2 linked regions of the Methylibium petroleiphilum PM1 genome follow. The protein of the gene in region 1 interacts with the protein of each later gene in a pairwise test. Links are inferred from orthologs where the notes say so. Each region holds a gene or a part of one and is shown on either strand. Other genes may lie near its edges. The genes, in order: MPE_RS04130 and grxD.

Region 1 (10,433 bases):
CGGGTTTCGGAGGCATCAGTTCATCAGCGCTATGGAGTCGAGGTCGTCGAAGGCCTCGCTATCGCTCTGATGGTGCGGGCGAGTCCGTCACAGAGCGAGTCCGTGCAACTTAGGGCAAGTGATGCTGAATCTGAGTCTGCGCCAGAAATTCCACGGCGCCATGATCGTGGTGCTGATGGTTTCCGCCATCGTTCTGTGGGGCAACAGAATCCTCGGGAAATGCGCCCAGTTGCACTATTTTGAACGGATGCATCTCGCACAGGTCTCCGAAATCGAGAAGCTGCTCGCCTCGATACGCAGCGACGAGCATGTGGACGACGGTCGGATGCGTCGCGAGCTCCTGCAGTACATCGATCTCGGTCAGGGTTACGCGCGGAGCGCGGATGCGGAATTGTTGGAGGCGGAGAAACTGGTCTTCAAGATCCTCGGATTTGCTCCCATCATCGAGTTACCTCGCAAGGATGTCTTCGATCTCGAAGAGGTGCGCTCGACTCTGCAGTCGTCGACCGCGGAGAGCGGTGTCAGTTCTGCCACTGCGCAGTCTCTTCGTCTCAAGATGATGCCTGTCTCGGAAAACTCGGACAGGTTTGCCGAACTTCTCCCGACGGCCGTGAAGTTTGCCAAGGAGTTGCTGACCGCATCCGCAATCACCGGCCTGGTGCTGCTCGGAGCGACACTGGTCTTCCTGCGTCGCGGCACGCTTCGGCCGATCAACGAGATTTTGACGGTCGCACAGACGATCGCAGGAGGAAACCTTGACGCCGCCATTGCCGTTCGCTCGAAGGACGAGTTTGGCGAACTGATGGGTGCATTGAACAACATGAAGAACAGTCTCGCTGACTTGGTTCGCCAAGTCAGTGCAGGTTCCGGCCAGATCAGCAAGGCGACGAGGGAAGTCGCGTCGGGCAACTCGAATCTGTCTGCGCGGACTGAATCCCAAGCCGCCGCTCTGCAGAAGACAGCGGCTTCAACGGTGGAACTCAAAGCCGCGGCGGAGCGGAGTGCCGTTGGAGCGGAACGGGCAAACTCGCTGGCATTCACTGCCGCCAGCAGGGCAACGGTCGGTCGTGAAATCGGTTCCCAGCTCGTCGAGATGATGACGCACATCAAGACTTCATCAGAGCTGATTTCGAACATCACCAGCGTGATCGATGGCATTGCATCCCAGATCAATATTCTTTCGCTGAATGCTGCAGTCGAAGCGGCGAGGGCAGGACAGCAAGGGCGCGGCTTCGCCGTGGTGGCTGCCGAAGTGAGGGAGCTGGCGCAGCGTTCGGCCAGTGCTGCCAGGGAAATCAAGCAACTGATCGATGAGTCGGCTGTGCGGGTGATGTCCGGATCCGATCTTGCTCACCGATCCGATGCCGTCATCGCGGAAGTCGAGACGGCAATCAAGGAAGTGGCCGTTGTCATATCGGAGATTGCTGTAGAGATGCGCGATCAATGCGTCTCTGTCACGGAGATCGCTCAAGCGGTCGGGCAAATGGACATCGTGACGCAGCAGAATGCTGCATTGGTGGAGCAGGCCGCCGTGGCTTCCGACAGCCTGCATTCGCAAGCTGTTTCGTTGACGCAAGCCATCAGCGTTTTCAAGGTGTCCGACGTCACAGCCGCACCGGCATGAATACGCGACCGCTTCGGTCGGCTACATCGCGTAGCCCACCAGCACCACCTCGGCCGCCCGCTCGCGCAGCGGGATCAGTGCCTGGTAGGCCGGTGAGCGGTACCAGCCCTCGACCGCGGCGGTGTCCGGAAATCGGATGACGACGGTGTCGGTGAACGGCGAGTGGCCGGCCAGTTCGACCGCGCGCCGGCCGCGCACCAGGATCTCGCCCTGCCAGGGCACCAGGGTCGCGGGCACCTGGTTCCGGTAGGCCAACCAGGTGTCGGGGTCCTTGATGACGATGTGGCCGATCACATAGGCGGCTGCGGCTGCCGGGCCGGCAGGGGGTGTCGCGCTCACCTCAGTCCTCCAGTTCGGCCTTCGCCATCTCCACGTCCAGGCGCTCCATCGCGTCGGCCGGTGTGCACGCGGCCGCCTGCGCGTAGAGCTGTTCGGCCTCCTTCATGCGCTTGTCGCCCTCGAGCATCACCAGGCCGTTGGCGTATTCCACCATCGCGATCGCGCTGGTCGGGTTGAGCTTCAACGCGGCCTGGAACATCTTCAGCCCGGTCGCGGCATCGGCGCCCTGGGTCCTGCCGAGCAGCTTGCCGACCTTGTCGATCACCTCGGCGTGGAAGGCGCCGAGCGCGATGTGCGCATCGGCGTGCTTCGGGGCCAGCTTGATGGTGGTCTCCAGCGCGTTCTTCACCTTGCTGCCCAGCCCCTGGGCGAGCGCCTTCGCGACGCTGATGCCTTGGCCGTAGCGGCCCACCGCATAGGCCATCAGGTAGTGCGCGTTGGCGTTCTTCGGCTCGGCGGCGGCCTGGGCCTCGGCGCGCTGGGCGAGCTCGAGGAAGAGGTCGAGCTTGGTCTTCTCGCTCTTCTCCAGGTAGTTGGCGTAGATCGCCTGGGCCTTGTTGGCCGCGGTGATGCCTGCTGTTGCTCCATTCGCGCCGGCCTTCAGCCCGGCATCGACCGCCTTCCTGAACTCTCCGGCGTGGAACAGCGCCCAGGCTTCCTGCACCGCGGCGTCCTTGGGCCAGGGCTCGGCGTCGCCTGCGTGCAGCCGGGCCCAGTGCTTCTTCAGCGCCGCGGCGTCGTGCACGTAGTCGGCGTTGTCGTAAGGGAAGGCGGTCCACTTGGCCATGGTGCTTGTCTCCTGCGTCGTTCCGGGGAATCGGTCGTTCTTATCGGTCAGTCGCGCTGGTAGCTGCCGGCCAGCATCAGCAGGTGCTCGCGCTGGCCCGGATCGAGGTAGGGCATCAGCAGGCTGAGCACGTGCTGGGCGCCGCGCAGCAGCGCCGCGCCGGCGCTTTCGGGCTCCAATGCCTTGCGCGGGTCGCGCACGTACTCGTAGCTGAGCCAGTAGGTCAGCACCACCACCATCGAGGTGGCCACCGGCTCGGCCTCGCGCGCGTCGATGCGCATCGCCTGCGCGCGGCTCAGGCCGTCGAGCACCGCCTTGACCGCATGCTGCTTGTTCTTCAGCACGAACTGGAAGTGGGTCTCCAGGCGCCGGTTCTTGCTGAGCAGGTCGTTCAGGTCGCGGTACAGGAAGCGGTACTGCCAGATCAGCTCGAACAGCATGTGGAAGAACAGCCAGGCGTCCTCGACGTTGCGCACGTTGTCGGCCGCCCGCAGCAGCTCGGTGAGCGCGGCCTCGTAGCGGTCGAACAGGCTGTTGATCAGCTCGTCCTTGGCCGGGTAGTGGTAGTAGAGGTTGCCGGGGCTGATGTTGAGCTCGGCCGAGATCAGCGTGGTGCTGACGTTGGGCTCGCCGAAGCGGTTGAACAGTTCCAGCGTCACCTCCAGGATGCGCTCGGCCGTGCGGCGCGGTGCTTTCTTCGGGACCCGTGGGCTCATGGCGCGGTCGTCTCGCGGCGGGCGAGAGGGCTGGTTTGCGGGCAATCTAGCATCAAGATCACGCGCCACCAATGCGGCCAGCACCGATGGCGGGGCCTGCCTACAATCTCCGGCTGTCCTCCGAGACCTTCATGCCGGCCGTTCGTTTCGACTCCGTTTCCAAGACCTACCTTGCCCCGCGCGGCAGCCAGCGCGGCGACCTGCATGCGCTGCAGGACGTGAGTTTCGACATCGAGCCGGGCGACTTCTTCGGCCTGCTCGGCCCCAACGGGGCCGGCAAGACCACGCTGATCAGCATCCTGGCCGGCCTGAGCCGCGCGACCCGAGGGCGCGTCACGGTGCAGGGCCACGACGTGGTGGACGACTACGCGGCCGCGCGCCGCGCGCTGGGCATCGTGCCGCAGGAGCTGGTGTTCGACCCCTTCTTCTCGGTGCGCGAGACGCTGCGCATCCAGAGCGGCTACTTCGGCGTGCGCGTCGACCGCAAGGCCAACGATGCCTGGATCGACGAACTGCTGCACCACCTGGGGCTGGCCGACAAGGCCGACGCCAACATGCGCCAGCTGTCGGGCGGCATGAAGCGCCGCGTGCTGGTGGCGCAGGCGCTGGTGCACCGGCCGCCGGTGATCGTGCTCGACGAGCCGACCGCCGGGGTCGACGTGGAACTGCGCCAGACGCTGTGGCAGTTCATCGCGCGGCTCAACCGCGAGGGCCACACCGTGCTGCTGACCACGCACTACCTGGAAGAGGCCGAGGCGCTGTGCGGTCGCATCGCGATGCTCAAGCAGGGCCGCGTGGTGGCGCTGGACCGCACCGCCAACCTGCTGGCCGGCACCGCGAGCACCATGCTGCGCTTCAAGACCGACCAGGCGCTGCCGCCGGCAGTGGCGGCGCAGGCGCGCGTGACCGGTCGCATCGTGCAGCTCACCGCACACGACGCCGCCGAGGTGGAGACGCTGCTCGCGCTGCTGCGCAGCGCCGAGGTGCGCGTGGAGGAACTGGAGATCGGCCGCGCCGACCTGGAGGACGTGTTCCTCGAGATCATGCAGGGCGAACCGCAGAAGGGGGCGGCATGACCGGCGCGCCGCGGGCCGAGCGCCGGGCCGCTCCCAAGCCGGCCCGCATCCCCGCGGGGGATCGGCCGACGTACTCGTCGGACGAGGGGCAGTCATGACCGGCGCGCGCACGCTGCTTTACAAGGAGATGCTGCGGTTCTGGAAGGTCAGCTTCCAGACCGTGGCGGCGCCGGTGCTGACCGCCGTGCTCTACCTGCTGATCTTCGGCCATGCGCTCGAAGCCCATGTGAAGGTCTACGGCAGCGTCGGCTACACCAGTTTCCTGATCCCGGGGCTGGTGATGATGAGCGTGCTGCAGAACGCCTTCGCCAACAGCAGCTCGTCGCTGATCCAGAGCAAGGTGACCGGCAACCTCGTTTTCCTGCTGGTGACGCCGTTGTCGCACTGGGCCTGGTTCGCGGCCTATGCGGGCGCCTCGGTGGTGCGCGGCCTGGTGGTGGGCGCCGGGGTGCTGGCCGTCACCGTGTGGTTCGCGCCGCCCGGCCTGGCCGCGCCGGCCTGGGCGCTGGTGTTCGCGGTGCTGGGGTCCGCGATGATGGGCGCGCTGGGCCTGGTGGCCGGCCTGTGGGCCGAGAAGTTCGACCAGATCGCGGCGTTCCAGAACTTCGTCGTGATGCCGATGACCTTTCTGTCGGGCGTGTTCTATTCGATCGACTCGCTCCCGCCGTTCTGGCAGGCGGTGAGCCATCTCAATCCCTTCTTCTACATGATCGACGGATTCCGGGCCGGCTTCTTCGGCATCAGCGACGTGAGTCCGTGGGTCAGCCTGGGGGTGGTCGCCACCAGCCTGGCGGCCGTCTCGGCGGTGGCGCTGCGGCTGCTGAAGACCGGCTACAAGCTGCGCTCCTGAACGCCCGATACACTGGTGACATGGCCGACCCCACCGCAGACGACGTGCAGCGCTACATCGCGCAAGGGCTCGCCTGCGAGCACCTGCAGGTGGATGGCGACGGCCGCCATTTCTTCGCCACCATCGTGTCGGCCGAGTTCGACGGCCTGAGCCGCGTCCGCCGCCACCAGCGGGTCTACGCGGCGCTCGGCGATAGAATGCGCGAACAAATCCACGCGCTGTCGATGAAGACGCTGACGCCGGCCGAATTCGCGGTGCAGGGCTCCGAGCCCCGCGCCGCCGCTGCCCACCACCACTGATCCACAAGCCGCCCTGTGGCGCGGCTTGTGCGCTCCCTCGTGGCGAGGGCGGTCCGTGCAAGCGCGTGATGCAGGGCGGTGACGAGCACCGCACCATGGACAAACTCATCATTCGCGGCGGCCGCCGTCTCCACGGCGAGGTCGCGATCTCGGGCGCCAAGAACGCGGCGCTGCCGGAGCTGTGCGCTGCGCTGCTGACGGCCGAGCCGGTGCGCTTCTCGAACGTGCCGCGCCTGCAGGACGTCTCGACCACGCTGAAGCTGCTGCGCAATATGGGTGCCGTCGCCGAGCGCAGCGAGAGCCGCCCCGACGAAGTGACCATCGACGCCGGCCCGGTCAGCAGCCCCGAGGCCCCCTACGACCTGGTGAAGACCATGCGGGCGTCGATCCTGGTGCTGGGACCGCTGCTGGCGCGCTTCGGCGAGGCCACGGTGTCGCTGCCGGGCGGCTGCGCGATCGGCTCGCGGCCGGTGGATCAGCACATCAAGGGCCTGCAGGCGATGGGCGCGCAGATCAGCGTCGAGCACGGCTACATCATCGCGAAGGCGCCCAAGGCCTCGGGCGGGCTGCGCGGTGCGCGCATCACGACGGACATGGTGACCGTCACCGGCACCGAGAACCTGCTGATGGCCGCGACACTGGCCGACGGCGAGACCGTGCTCGAGAACGCCGCGCAGGAGCCCGAGATCCCCGACCTGGCCGAGATGCTGATCTCGATGGGCGCGAAGATCGAGGGCCACGGCAGCAGCAAGATCCGCATCCAGGGCGTCGCGCAACTGCACGCGCCGCGCGGCGGGCACCGCGTGGTGCCCGACCGCATCGAGGCCGGCACCTTCCTGTGCGCGGTGGCCGCGGCCGGCGGCGAGGTGCTGCTGAAGCACGCGCGCGCCGACCACCTGGACGCGGTGATCGACAAGCTGCGCGAGGCCGGCGTCCGCATCGAGGCCGGCAGCGACTGGATCCGCGTGGCCTCCGACGGCAAGCTGAAGGCGGTGGGCTTCCGCACCAGCGAGTACCCGGCCTTCCCGACCGACATGCAGGCGCAGTTCATGGCGCTCGACTGCATTGCCGAGGGCACGGCGCGCGTCACCGAGACCATCTTCGAGAACCGCTTCATGCACGTCGATGAACTGGTGCGCCTGGGCGCGAAGATCGAGGTCGACGGCCACACGGCCATCGTCACCGGCGTGCCGCAGCTGTCGGGCGCCACGGTGATGGCCACCGACCTGCGCGCCTCGGCCAGCCTGGTGATCGCCGGCCTGGTGGCCAGCGGCGAGACCCTGGTCGACCGCATCTACCACCTGGACCGCGGCTACGACCAGATGGAAACGAAGCTGCGCGCCCTGGGCGCGGACATCGAAAGAGTGAAATGACAGTCCTCACGCGCACCTCGTTCGCTTCGCCCCGAGGGCGCGAGGCCTCCATCCGGGCGGCCCGGCGGGAGGCCCCATGAGCATCACGCTCGCGCTGTCGAAGGGCCGCATCTTCGAAGAGACGCTGCCGCTGCTGAAGGCGGCAGGCATCGAGGTCACCGAGGACCCCGAGACCTCGCGCAAGCTCATCCTGCCGACCAACCGGCCCGACGTGCGCGTGGTGCTGGTGCGCGCTACCGACGTGCCCACCTATGTGCAGCATGGCGGCGCCGACCTCGGCGTGGTCGGGCTCGACGTGCTGCTGGAGCATGGCGGTCAGGGCCTGTACCAGCCGCTGGACCTGCGCATCGCCAAGTGCCGCATGAGCGTGGCGGTGCGGGCCGACTTCGACTACGCGGCGGCGGTGAAGCAGGGCTCGCGCATCCGCGTCGCCACCAAGTACGTGAGCGTCGCGCGCGACCACTTCGCCGACAAGGGCGTGCACGTCGACCTGATCAAGCTCTACGGCTCGATGGAGCTGGCGCCGCTGACCGGCCTGGCCGATGCCATCGTCGACCTGGTGTCGACCGGCAGCACGCTCAAGGCCAACCACCTGCTCGAGGTCGAGCGGATCATGGACATCTCGTCGCGGCTGGTGGTGAACCAGGCCGCGCTGAAGCTCAAGCGCGAGGCGATCCGTCCGCTGATCGACGCCTTCGCAGCAGCCATCCCCCAGGAGTGAACATGAGCGCCCCCGCCCGCGTGAACCTGCGCCGCCTGGCCACCACGCAGCCCGATTTCGAGGCGGCATTCCGGGCCGTGCAGCACTGGTCGGCGGAGACCGACGACGCGATCGAGGGCCGTGTGGCGGAGATCCTGGCCGACGTGCGGCAGCGCGGCGACGCCGCGGTCCTGGAGTACACCGCGCGCTTCGACGCACTGCCGGTCGGCTCGATGGGCGAGCTCGAGCTGACGCAGGCCGATTTCGCCGCCGCCTTCGCGGCCATCACGCCGGCGCAGCGCGACGCGCTGCAGCAGGCCACGCGCCGCATCCGCAGCTACCACGAGCGCCAGCTCGACGCCTGCGGCCGCAGCTGGAGCTACCGCGACGAGGACGGCACGCTGCTGGGCCAGAAGGTCACGCCGTTGGACCGCGTGGGCATCTACGTGCCGGGTGGCAAGGCGGCCTATCCGTCCAGCCTGCTGATGAATGCGGTGCCGGCCCATGTGGCCGGCGTGCCCGAGATCGTGATGGTGGTGCCCACGCCGAAGGGCGAGCGCAACACCCTGGTGCTGGCCGCCGCGCACGTGGCGGGCGTGACGCGCGCCTTCACGATCGGCGGCGCGCAGGCGGTGGCCGCACTCGCCTACGGCACGGCCACGGTGCCGCAGGTCGACAAGATCACCGGCCCCGGCAACGCCTATGTGGCGAGCGCGAAGAAGCGCGTGTTCGGCACGGTGGGCATCGACATGATCGCCGGACCCAGCGAAATTCTGGTGCTGGCCGACGGCAGCACGCCGGCCGACTGGGTGGCGATGGACCTGTTCAGCCAGGCCGAGCACGACGAGCTGGCGCAGAGCATCCTGCTGTGCCCCGATGCGGCCTATCTCGACGCAGTACAGGCAGAGATCAACCGGCTGCTGCCCGGCATGCCGCGCGCTGCCATCATCCGCGCTTCGCTGGAAGGGCGCGGCGCGTTGATCCACACCCGCTCGATGGAAGAGGCCTGCGAGATCAGCAACCGCATCGCGCCCGAGCACCTGGAAGTGAGCTCGAACGAGCCGCACCGCTGGGAGCCGCTGCTGCGCCACGCCGGCGCGATCTTCCTCGGTGCCTACACCAGCGAATCGCTGGGCGACTACTGTGCCGGGCCGAACCACGTGCTGCCGACCTCGGGCACCGCGCGCTTCAGCTCGCCGCTGGGCGTCTACGACTTCCAGAAGCGCAGCAGCCTGATCGAGGTCAGCGAGCAGGGCGCGCAGACGCTGGGCGTGATCGCCGCCGAGCTGGCCTACGGCGAGGGCCTGCAGGCGCACGCGCAGGCGGCCGAGATGCGGCTGGCGAAGAAGCCGAGAGCGGCACGATGAGCAGCAGCAACAGCAACAACGGCGGACCCCCGCTCGCGCCCCGCCTCGCGCGCTTCGTCCGCCAGGACGTGCAGAACATGCACGCCTACGCGATCCAGCCGTCGGACGGCTTCGTGAAGCTCGACGCGATGGAGAACCCGCACCGCCTGCCCGCCGCGTTGCAGGCCGAGCTGGGCCGCCGGCTCGGCGCGCTGGCGATCAACCGCTATCCCGGCACGCGCACCGACGAGCTGCGCGCGGCGCTGGCCCGCCACGCTGGCCTGCCGCCCGGTTGCGCGCTGATGCTGGGCAATGGCTCCGACGAGCTGATCTCGCTGCTCAGCATGGCCTGCGATGTGCCGGGCGCCACCGTGCTGGCGCCGCTGCCGGGCTTCGTGATGTACGAGATGTCGGCCCGGCTGCAGGGGCTGCGCTTCGTCGGCGTGCCGCTGACCGCCGACTTCGAGCTCGACGCCGCGGCGATGCTGGCCGCGGTGCGCGAGCACCGGCCGGCCCTCACCTACCTGGCCTACCCGAACAACCCGACCGCCAACCTGTGGGACGACGCGGTGATCGAGCGCGTCGTCGACGCGGTGCGCGAGCACGGCGGCCTGGTGGTGATCGACGAGGCCTACCAGCCCTTCGCGAGCCGCAGCTACATCGACCGGCTGGCGCACCACGACCACGTGCTGCTGATGCGCACGCTCAGCAAGTTCGGCCTGGCCGGTGTGCGGTTGGGCTACCTGATGGGTCCGACCGCGCTGGTGGCCGAGATCGACAAGGTGCGCCCGCCCTACAACGTGAGCGTGCTGAACTGCGAGGCGGCGCTGTTCGCGCTGGAGCACGAGGACGAGTTCGCGCGCCAGGCCGCCGTGCTGCGCGCCGAGCGCGCGCGGCTGCTGGACGCGCTGCGCGCGATGTCGGGCGCCACGCCGTTCCCGAGCGAGGCCAACATGGTGCTGGTGCGGGTGCCCGACGCGAAGGCCGCCTTCGAGGGCCTGAAGGCGCGCGGCGTGCTGGTGAAGAACGTGTCCGGCCTGCACCCGCTGCTGGCAAACTGCCTGCGCCTCACCGTCGGCCTGCCCGAAGAGAACGACCAGATGATCGCGGCCCTGAAAGGCATCCTGTCATGACCGAACCGAACCGTGTTGCCGAAGTCCGGCGCGACACCGCCGAAACGAAGATCCGCGTGCGCGTCGACCTCGACGGCACGGGCGTGGCCAGGCTCGCCACCGGCATCGGCTTCTTCGACCACATGCTCGACCAGCTGGCGCGCCACGGGCTGGTCGACCTGGAGATCGAGGCCGACGGCGACCTGCACAT
Region 2 (8,012 bases), 310 kb from region 1 along the record:
TGAAGCGCTTGGGCTGGAACGCGCGACCGAAGGAGATTCATGAGTTGCAGGCCGCTGCCGCCGTCGGACAGATGGGGCTGGCGCAGATGTACGAGAGCAAGCTTTCGGAGCATGGCATCGGCAGCGCGCAGGTGCTGTTGACGCACGCCGACCTCGCGGACCGCGAGCGCTACCTGAACGCACGCTCGACCCTGCTCACCCTGTTGTCACTGAAGGTGATCCCGGTCATCAACGAGAACGACACGGTCGTCAACGACGAGATCAAGTTCGGCGACAACGACACGCTGGGCGCACTGGTCGCCAACCTCGTCGACGCTGATGCGCTGGTGATCCTGACCGATCAGCCTGGCCTGTATTCCGCCGATCCGCGCAAGGACCCGCAGGCCCGGTTCATCGGTGAGGCTGTCGCCGGAACGCCGGAACTCGAGCGGATGGCAGGTGGTGCGGGCTCCAGCCTCGGGCGTGGCGGCATGATCACCAAGGTGCTGGCCGCCAAGCGTGCCTCCAGCAGCGGGGCCTCGACCGTTATCGCCTGGGGTCGTGAACCCGACGTGCTGCTGCGACTCGCTGACGGTGAGGCGATCGGCACGCTGCTGGTCGCTCGCACTGCCAAGCTCGCGGCGCGCAAGCAGTGGATGGCCGACCATCTGCAGATGCGCGGCACGGTCGTCATCGACGACGGCGCCGTCGCCAAGCTGCGCGACGAAGGCAAGAGTCTGCTGCCGATCGGCGTGGTCGAGGTGCAGGGCGAGTTCGTGCGAGGTGACGTGATCGCGGTGCGGAGCCAGGTCGGTATCGAAATCGCGCGGGGCCTGGCCAACTACGCGAGCAGCGAGGCGCGGCTGATCGCGCGCAAGCCGTCGTCGCAGATCGAGAGTCTGCTGGGCTACAGCAACGAGCCCGAGATGATCCACCGCACGAATCTCGTGCTGGCCTGACGAGAACTCTTGCGTCTGCGCTCTGGCTGTCCCCGAATCCCCCGCATCCGGTGCTCCCGACGCGGTGCGGAGCACCCCGCGTGACGACGGAGCGCGAACCCCGCGCCGCGCGCATCGATGCGCCGGCGGCCCTGGCGCTGGTCTGCTGCTGCGCGCTTTGGGGATTGAACCAAGTCGCCATCAAGGCCGCGCTGCCCGAGGTCGGGTCGCTGATCCAGTTGTCCGTTCGCAGCGTGGTCGCCCTGGTGCTGGTCCTGGCCTGGATGCGCTGGCGCCGCATTCCCTGGCACTGGCGTGACGGCACGCTGTGGCCCGGCCTGCTCGCGGGCCTGCTGTTCGCCATCGAATTCGGGTGCATCTTCGTCGGCTTGCAGTACACGACGGCCGCCCGGTCAGTCGTGTTCATCAACACCTCGCCGTTCGTCGTTGCCCTGGTGCTCGCGTGGCTGGTGCCGGCCGAGCGGCTGCGGCCCCTGCAGGCGCTCGGCCTGGCCATCGCCTTCGGTGGGGTCGCTTTCGCGTTTGCCGAGCCTGCGCCTCGGGCGGACGGTTGGCCATGGCTGGGCGATGCGCTGATCCTCGTTGCGGCGGCGTTGTGGGGGTTGACCACTGTGATCATCCGCTTCAGTTCGCTGCGCCATGCTGCGCCCGAGAAGACGCTGGCCTACCAACTGCTTGTTTCGGCGCTGCTGTCGCCGGCGGCTGCCTGGGTGAGCGGCGCGCCCTGGCCGGCCGCCTGGAGCGCGCTGGCCATCGGCTCGCTGTTCTATCAGGCGGTGATCGTCACCTTCGCCAGTTATCTGCTGTGGTTCGGGTTGCTCACGCGTTATCCGGCGACCAAGGTGCAGGCTTTCGTGTTCCTCACGCCGGTGTTCGGCGCGGCCTTCGCCGCCGGCCTGCTGGAGGAGCCGGTGGGCGTCGAGTTGCTGGTGGCGCTCGTGGCGGTGGCTGTGGGGCTGAGCCTGCTCAACCGCCGGCACCGCTGACGCCGACGCAGGGCCTCAGCGCGGACCTTCGGGCGTCGTCTCACCGTCGGCGGCTTCCATGGGCGCCTCGCCGTTGGAGCGCTCTTCGTCCTCCCGCCGGTGCGCCCGCATGCCCGAGCGCAGGTAGCGGTTGTGGTGGTTGGCGCGTGGCAGGAAGCGCGCCAGTTCGGTCAGCGCCATCTGGTAGACGTCTCGCTTGAAGTCGATCACCACCTCGAGCGGTACCCAGTACTCGTTCCAGCGCCACGCGTCGAACTCCGGGTGGTCGCAGGCACGCAGGTTCATGTCGTTGTCGCGGCCAGTCAGCTGCAACAAGAACCAGATCTGCTTCTGGCCGCGGTAGTGGCCCCGGGCCTCGCGGCGGATGTAATGGTCGGGCACCTCATAGCGCAGCCAATCACGCGTGCGCGCCAGGATGCGCACATGCTCGGGCTGCAAGCCCACTTCTTCGTGCAGCTCACGGTACATCGCCTGCTCGGGCGTCTCACCGTACTTGATGCCGCCTTGCGGAAACTGCCAGGAGTGGGTGCGTATGCGTTTGCCCCAGAACACCTGGTTCCGCTGGTTGAGCAGAACGATGCCGACGTTGGGCCTGAAGCCTTCACGGTCGAGCATAATGAAACCTCGAATTCAGTCTTGAATTCATTATTGCACCGGGCTTCCGCGATGCAAGCCCGCTCCGCCCCAGGTTGCGGGGTCGGCCTGGCGGCATCGCTCCCAGCTCATCACGCAGCCTCCCTCTCGCATGCCCCGGCCGACGCCATGAAAGCCTCCCAGTTCTTCGTCTCCACCTTGAAAGAAGCACCGGCCGACGCCGAGATCACGAGCCACAAGCTGATGATGCGCGCCGGCATGATCAAGCGGCTCGGAGCCGGCATCTACAGCTACATGCCGATGGGGCTGCGCGTGATCCGCAAGGTCGAGGCGATCATCCGCGAGGAAATGAACCGGGCGGGCGCCGTCGAACTGCTGATGCCCGTGGTGCAGCCGGCCGAGCTGTGGCAGGAGACCGGTCGCTTCGAGAAGATGGGGCCCGAGCTGATGCGCGTGAAGGACCGCCACGACCGCGACTTCATCATCCAGCCGACCAGCGAGGAGGTCGTCACCGACATCGCGCGGCAGGAACTGCGCAGCTACCGTCAGCTGCCGAAGAATTTCTATCACATCCAGACCAAGTTCCGTGACGAGCGACGGCCGCGCTTCGGCGTGATGCGCGGGCGCGAGTTCACCATGAAGGATGCCTACTCCTTCGACCGTGATGAAGCGGCTGCCGGCAGGAGCTACGACGCGATGTACGCTGCCTACGGACGCATCTTCGACCGTTTCGGCCTCAGCTACCGTGCGGTGGCGGCCGACACCGGCGCGATCGGTGGCGACCGCTCGCACGAGTTCCAGGTCATCGCCGAGACGGGTGAGGATGCGATCGTCTACTGCCCGACCAGCGATTACGCGGCCAACATCGAGCTGGCCGAGTGTCTGCCGCTCGCCGCGCAACGGCCGGTGCCGATTCAGCCGCTGACCAAGACGCCGACGCCCGGCAAGGCGACCTGCGCCGATGTGGCGGCCCTGCTGAATCTGCCGCTGACGCAGACAGTGAAATCGCTGGTGCTGGCGACTGACGATCGCAATGACGGCGGCGACATCGTCAAGACCACCGTCTGGCTGCTGCTGGTGCGGGGCGATCATGAGCTCAATGAGGTCAAGGCCGGCAAGCTGCCAGGCCTGAAGGCGGGCTTTCGCTTCGCGACCGTCGGTGAGATCGATGCGCACTTCGGCTGCAAGCCGGGCTACCTGGGACCGATCGGCCTGAAGCAGCCGGTGCGTGTGATCGCCGACCGGACGGTGGCGCACATGGGCGACTTCGTCTGCGGCGCCAACGACGCCGACTTCCACTACACCGGCGTCAACTGGGGCCGCGACCTGCCCGAGCCCGACCTCGTGGCCGACATCCGCAATGCCGTCGTGGGCGACCCTTCGCCGGACGGCAAGGGCGTGCTGGCGATCCAGCGTGGTATCGAGGTCGGCCACGTGTTCTACCTCGGCACCAAGTACAGCGCCGCGATGAACGCCACCTACCTCGATGAGACCGGTAAGCCGCGGCTGATGGAGATGGGCTGCTACGGCATCGGCGTCACGCGCATCCTCGGCGCGGCGATCGAGCAGCGCCACGACGCGCGAGGCATCGTGTGGCCGACCGCGATCGCGCCCTTCGAGGTGGTCATCTGCCCGATCGGTTACGACCGTTCGGCCGAGGTCAGGCAGGCCGCCGACACTCTGCACGACGAACTGCAGGCACTCGGCATGGACTTGATGCTCGACGACCGCGGTGAGCGTCCCGGTGCCATGTTCGCCGATTGGGAACTGATCGGCATTCCGCAGCGCGTGGTGATCTCGGACCGCGGGCTGAAGGAGGGGCAGGTCGAGTTGCAGGGCCGGCAGGAGGCCGAGGCCGGCAAGCTGGCAGTCGCCGAGGTGGTCGCGCAGTTGCGTGCGCGCTTGCGCGACTGATGCAGGGCACCCGCCGGCTCGTCCTGTTCGCTGGCCTGGGCCTCGCCGCAGGCCTGTCGCCCGCGCCGGCCCGTGCCGGATCGCAGATCGAGGAGCCTCTGGCCGATGCGGTGCGCACCGCGCTGTCCGCGGCGGTCTCTCGCGGGGCACCGCCGCGCCCGAGCTTCGCCAGCACCGAGGAACGGCTCGCCTACCTGCGTTGGCTTGGTGCGATGAGCCAGCGTTTGCAGAAGCGCAAGGCCGAACACCTCACGCGCGTCGAGTTCCTCGAAACCCTCTGGTATGAAAGCCGCCGCGCCGGACTCGATCCGGGGCTGGTGCTGGGGTTGGTGGAAGTCGAGAGTGGCTTTCGCAAGTACGCGGTGTCGGTGGCCGGCGCGCGCGGTTACATGCAGGTGATGCCGTTCTGGATGCGAACCATCGGCGATGGCGACGTCGGCCGTCTGTTCCATCTGCAGACCAACTTGCGCTTCGGCTGCGTGATCCTGCGGCATTACCTCGACCGCGAGCGCGGTGACCTGTACCTCGCGCTGGGCCGCTACAACGGCAGTCGCGGCCGCCCCGAGTATCCGAACGCCGTGTTCGCCGCGCGCAAGCGGTGGGAATACAAGCCCGGCTGAGCGGCTCCGAACCTCAGAGACCCGACCACGCCCTGGGCGTCGCGGCGTCGAGCCCCAGCAGGCCGAGCACTCGTTCCACCGTGTCGTCGACCAGCTCGTCGATGCTCGCTGGCCGGTGGTAGAAGGCCGGCAACGGTGGGAACACAATGCCGCCCATCTCGGTCACCGCGGTCATGTTGCGCAGATGTGCCAGGTTGAACGGTGTTTCGCGCACCAGCAGCAGCAGCCGGCGTCGCTCCTTCAGCGTCACGTCGGCAGCGCGCGTCAGCAGGTTGTCGCCGAAGCCATGCGCAATGGCGGCCAGCGACTTCATCGAACACGGCGCGATGACCATGGCCGCGGTCGCGAAGCTGCCGCTGGCGATGCAGGCGCCAATGTCACCGGGCGCATGCGCGTGATCGGCCAGCGCTTCCAGCGCCTGCCGGTCCAGGCCGAGTTCGTGATGCACGTTCAGCACGCCGGCCGGCGTCACGACGAGGTGCGTCTCGGCGCCCAGCGCGCGAGCGCGTGCCAACAAGCGTGTGCCGTAGACCGCGCCGGTCGCTCCGGTGATGCCGACCACGAGGCGTCGGGTCATGTGCTGTACCTTCAGGTGAAGGGTCGTCCTGCGAGGCAGGACGACGGCGGCCAGGACGGTGGCCGTGCGGAGCGGGGCCTCAGGCCTGGGTGCTCAACAGCGGCTGCAGTTCACCGGACTGGTACATCTCGGCCATGATGTCCGAGCCACCGACGAACTCGCCGTTCACATACAACTGCGGGATAGTGGGCCAGTTGGCGTAGTCCTTGATGCCCTGGCGGATGCCGTCGTCCTCGAGCACGTTCACCGTGGCCAGGTCGGTGACGCCGCAGGCCTTCAGGATCTGCACGGCGCGGCCCGAGAAGCCGCACATCGGAAACTGCGCGCTGCCCTTCATGAACAGCACCACGCGGTGGGACTTGACCAACTGGTCGATGCGCTGCTGGACGTCGGAGGAGGTGGTCTGGGTCATGATGGCTCGCGGCAAGAATTCGGAAACAGCCGCGGTTATACGGCAAAGCGGGCCGCTGTCGGCCGCCGCCGCGGCAAATCCCCACCCGGGTCAGAACGAGTATGAGGCGCCGAGTTGCAGCAACGGACTCAGTTGCAGATCGCGCAGGCTGTCGCTCAGGCCCTGTTGGCCGAAGCGCACGGCCGAGCGCGGTTGCAGCGCCACCAGACCGACGTCGGCGCTGAAGCCCCAGCCGCCACCGGTGGCGCGCAAGGACTGCAGCCCGGTGTAACCCACGCCCACATAAGGCACCGAACTGTTGCCCTCCTCCGTGCCCAGCCCTGGGTTCGCGAGGCTGAAGTTGCGTCGCACCGCGCTGAAGCTGCCGCTCAATGCCGTCAGGCCTGACGGCAGCGAGGACCATGCTGCGCTACGCGGTCCGTAGATCAGCCCGCCGGTGGCTCGCAGCCCACCGCTGTAGCCTGCGCCGGCGATGCCTTGCTGAAAAAAGTAATAGTCGCCGAACAGGCTCAGACTCTGTTGCGGACGTTCCCCGCCGTAGGCGGTGATGGTGTCCAGCCCCGGGTCGTAGCGCCCGCCGGCCAAGGCCGCTGGGCTGCCGCTGATGAGTCCGAGCCGGCCTTGCCAACGAGGCCAGATACTGTCGCTGCCGCGCAGGCCGAGGCCACCGGCGTGGGGGGAGGACGTGATGGGTTCGCCGCTCCAGGCGGGCGTGACGCCCGCCGCCATCGCGAAGACCAGGGGCAGTGTCGGGCGGAACAAGGTGCGGCACACAGGCATGGCGAGCTCCTCGGGCAGACCGGGAAAGCGCCGGGCATTGCATCCGGGCCTTCCGAAAATCGATCCTACGCCGCTGCGACGGCTTGTGGGATCGGGGTCGTCGGATCGCAACAGGCACGCGCGTGGCGGTGCGATCTTTCGCACGGTCCGCGCACCGGGGCCGGGGCCCTCCCAGGTTCAGTCGCGGCAGCGACCGCCCGAGCAGCGTGGCTGGCCGCCCAGGTCATGCCGGGTGGCGATGTGCTCGAAGCCCGCCACGCCGAGCAAAGCCTGGACCGCCTCGGCTTGGTCATAGCCGTGCTCGATCAGCAGCCAGCCGCCCGCTGTCAGGAAGCTCGCGGCGCTCGCAACGATGTGACGGATCGCTGCCAAGCCGTCAGGTCCGGAGGTGAGCGCACGCTGCGGTTCATGTGTCAGGGCATCGAGGTGGCAGTCGCCATCGGCGATGTAGGGCGGATTGCTGACGATCAGCGCGAATCGGCGGCCTTCGAGGGCCGAGAACCAGTCGCTGAGCCGCCATTCGACCGCCAAGCCAAGTCTGCCGCCGTTCCGCTCGGCGACCGCGAGGGCGTCCGAGCTGGCGTCCACGGCGGTCACACGGCACGTGGGGCGTCGCGCGGCCAGCGCCAGCGCGATCGCGCCGCTTCCCGTGCCAAGGTCGGCCACGGCAGTCTCGACATTGCAGGGCAGCAGCTCGAGCGCCCATTCCACCAGGGTCTCGGTATCGGCGCGGGGGATCAGGACATCGGGCGTCACCTCCAGCCTCAGGCCGAAGAACTCCTTCTCGCCCAGCACATAGGCCAAGGGTTCGCCGGCAGCGCGGCGCGCCAGCAAGGCGTCGTAGTGACGGGCTGCCTGGGGATCGAGAGCCTCGTCCGCGTGCGCCAGCAGCCAGCTGCGGGGGCGTGCGAGAACCGCGCTGAGCAGGCACTGCGCGTCGAGCCGGTCGATGCCGCGCTCGCGGGCCGCCAGCAGCGCGGCGGCGACGCTGTCGGGGGGCGGCACTGGGCAGCTCATCCTCAGCCGATTTCCAGCTCGGCCAGCAACTCGGCCTCGCGCGCCGCTACCAGCGCCTTCACGACCGGGTCGAGGTCACCGTCCATGATTGCGCCGAGCTGGTAGAGCGTGAGGTTGATGCGGTGGTCGGTGAGTCGCCCTTGCGGGAAGTTGTAGGTGCGGATGCGGTCACTG

What was found.
Region 2: the proteins of MPE_RS04130 (region 1) and grxD interact in binary tests that used the Escherichia coli proteins (3 or more experiments, as listed by UniProt). The link is inferred for Methylibium petroleiphilum PM1 from one-to-one orthologs.

What each region holds. Positions count from the first base shown.
Region 1 is NC_008825.1:863,301-873,733, forward strand. What follows is about bases 4,353-7,051. They hold MPE_RS04130 (BolA family protein), read left to right. Parts: upstream 4,353-5,412; coding sequence 5,413-5,691; downstream 5,692-7,051. Other genes in these bases: MPE_RS04120 (ABC transporter ATP-binding protein), read left to right, coding at 4,353-4,542; MPE_RS04125 (ABC transporter permease), read left to right, coding at 4,637-5,392; murA (UDP-N-acetylglucosamine 1-carboxyvinyltransferase), read left to right, coding at 5,787-7,051. In the rest of the region: MPE_RS04100 (methyl-accepting chemotaxis protein), read left to right, coding at 122-1,624; MPE_RS04105 (DUF1330 domain-containing protein), read right to left, coding at 1,646-1,963; MPE_RS04110 (tetratricopeptide repeat protein), read right to left, coding at 1,965-2,750; MPE_RS04115 (TetR/AcrR family transcriptional regulator), read right to left, coding at 2,798-3,466; more of MPE_RS04120, read left to right, coding at 3,598-4,352; more of murA, read left to right, coding at 7,052-7,064; hisG (ATP phosphoribosyltransferase), read left to right, coding at 7,141-7,785; hisD (histidinol dehydrogenase), read left to right, coding at 7,788-9,131; hisC (histidinol-phosphate transaminase), read left to right, coding at 9,128-10,243; imidazoleglycerol-phosphate dehydratase HisB, read left to right, coding at 10,240-10,433. UniProt on the Escherichia coli protein: Involved in cell resistance against acid stress.
Region 2 is NC_008825.1:552,504-560,515, forward strand. What follows is about bases 4,376-7,201. They hold grxD (Grx4 family monothiol glutaredoxin), read right to left. Parts: upstream 6,042-7,201; coding sequence 5,709-6,041; downstream 4,376-5,708. Other genes in these bases: MPE_RS02600 (proline--tRNA ligase), read left to right, coding at 4,376-4,432; MPE_RS02605 (lytic transglycosylase domain-containing protein), read left to right, coding at 4,432-5,052; MPE_RS02610 (UbiX family flavin prenyltransferase), read right to left, coding at 5,066-5,629; MPE_RS02620 (hypothetical protein), read right to left, coding at 6,132-6,821; prmC (peptide chain release factor N(5)-glutamine methyltransferase), read right to left, coding at 6,999-7,201. In the rest of the region: proB (glutamate 5-kinase), read left to right, coding at 1-938; MPE_RS02590 (DMT family transporter), read left to right, coding at 1,019-1,924; MPE_RS02595 (RNA pyrophosphohydrolase), read right to left, coding at 1,940-2,539; more of MPE_RS02600, read left to right, coding at 2,687-4,375; more of prmC, read right to left, coding at 7,202-7,838; prfA (peptide chain release factor 1), read right to left, coding at 7,841-8,012. UniProt on the Escherichia coli protein: Monothiol glutaredoxin involved in the biogenesis of iron-sulfur clusters.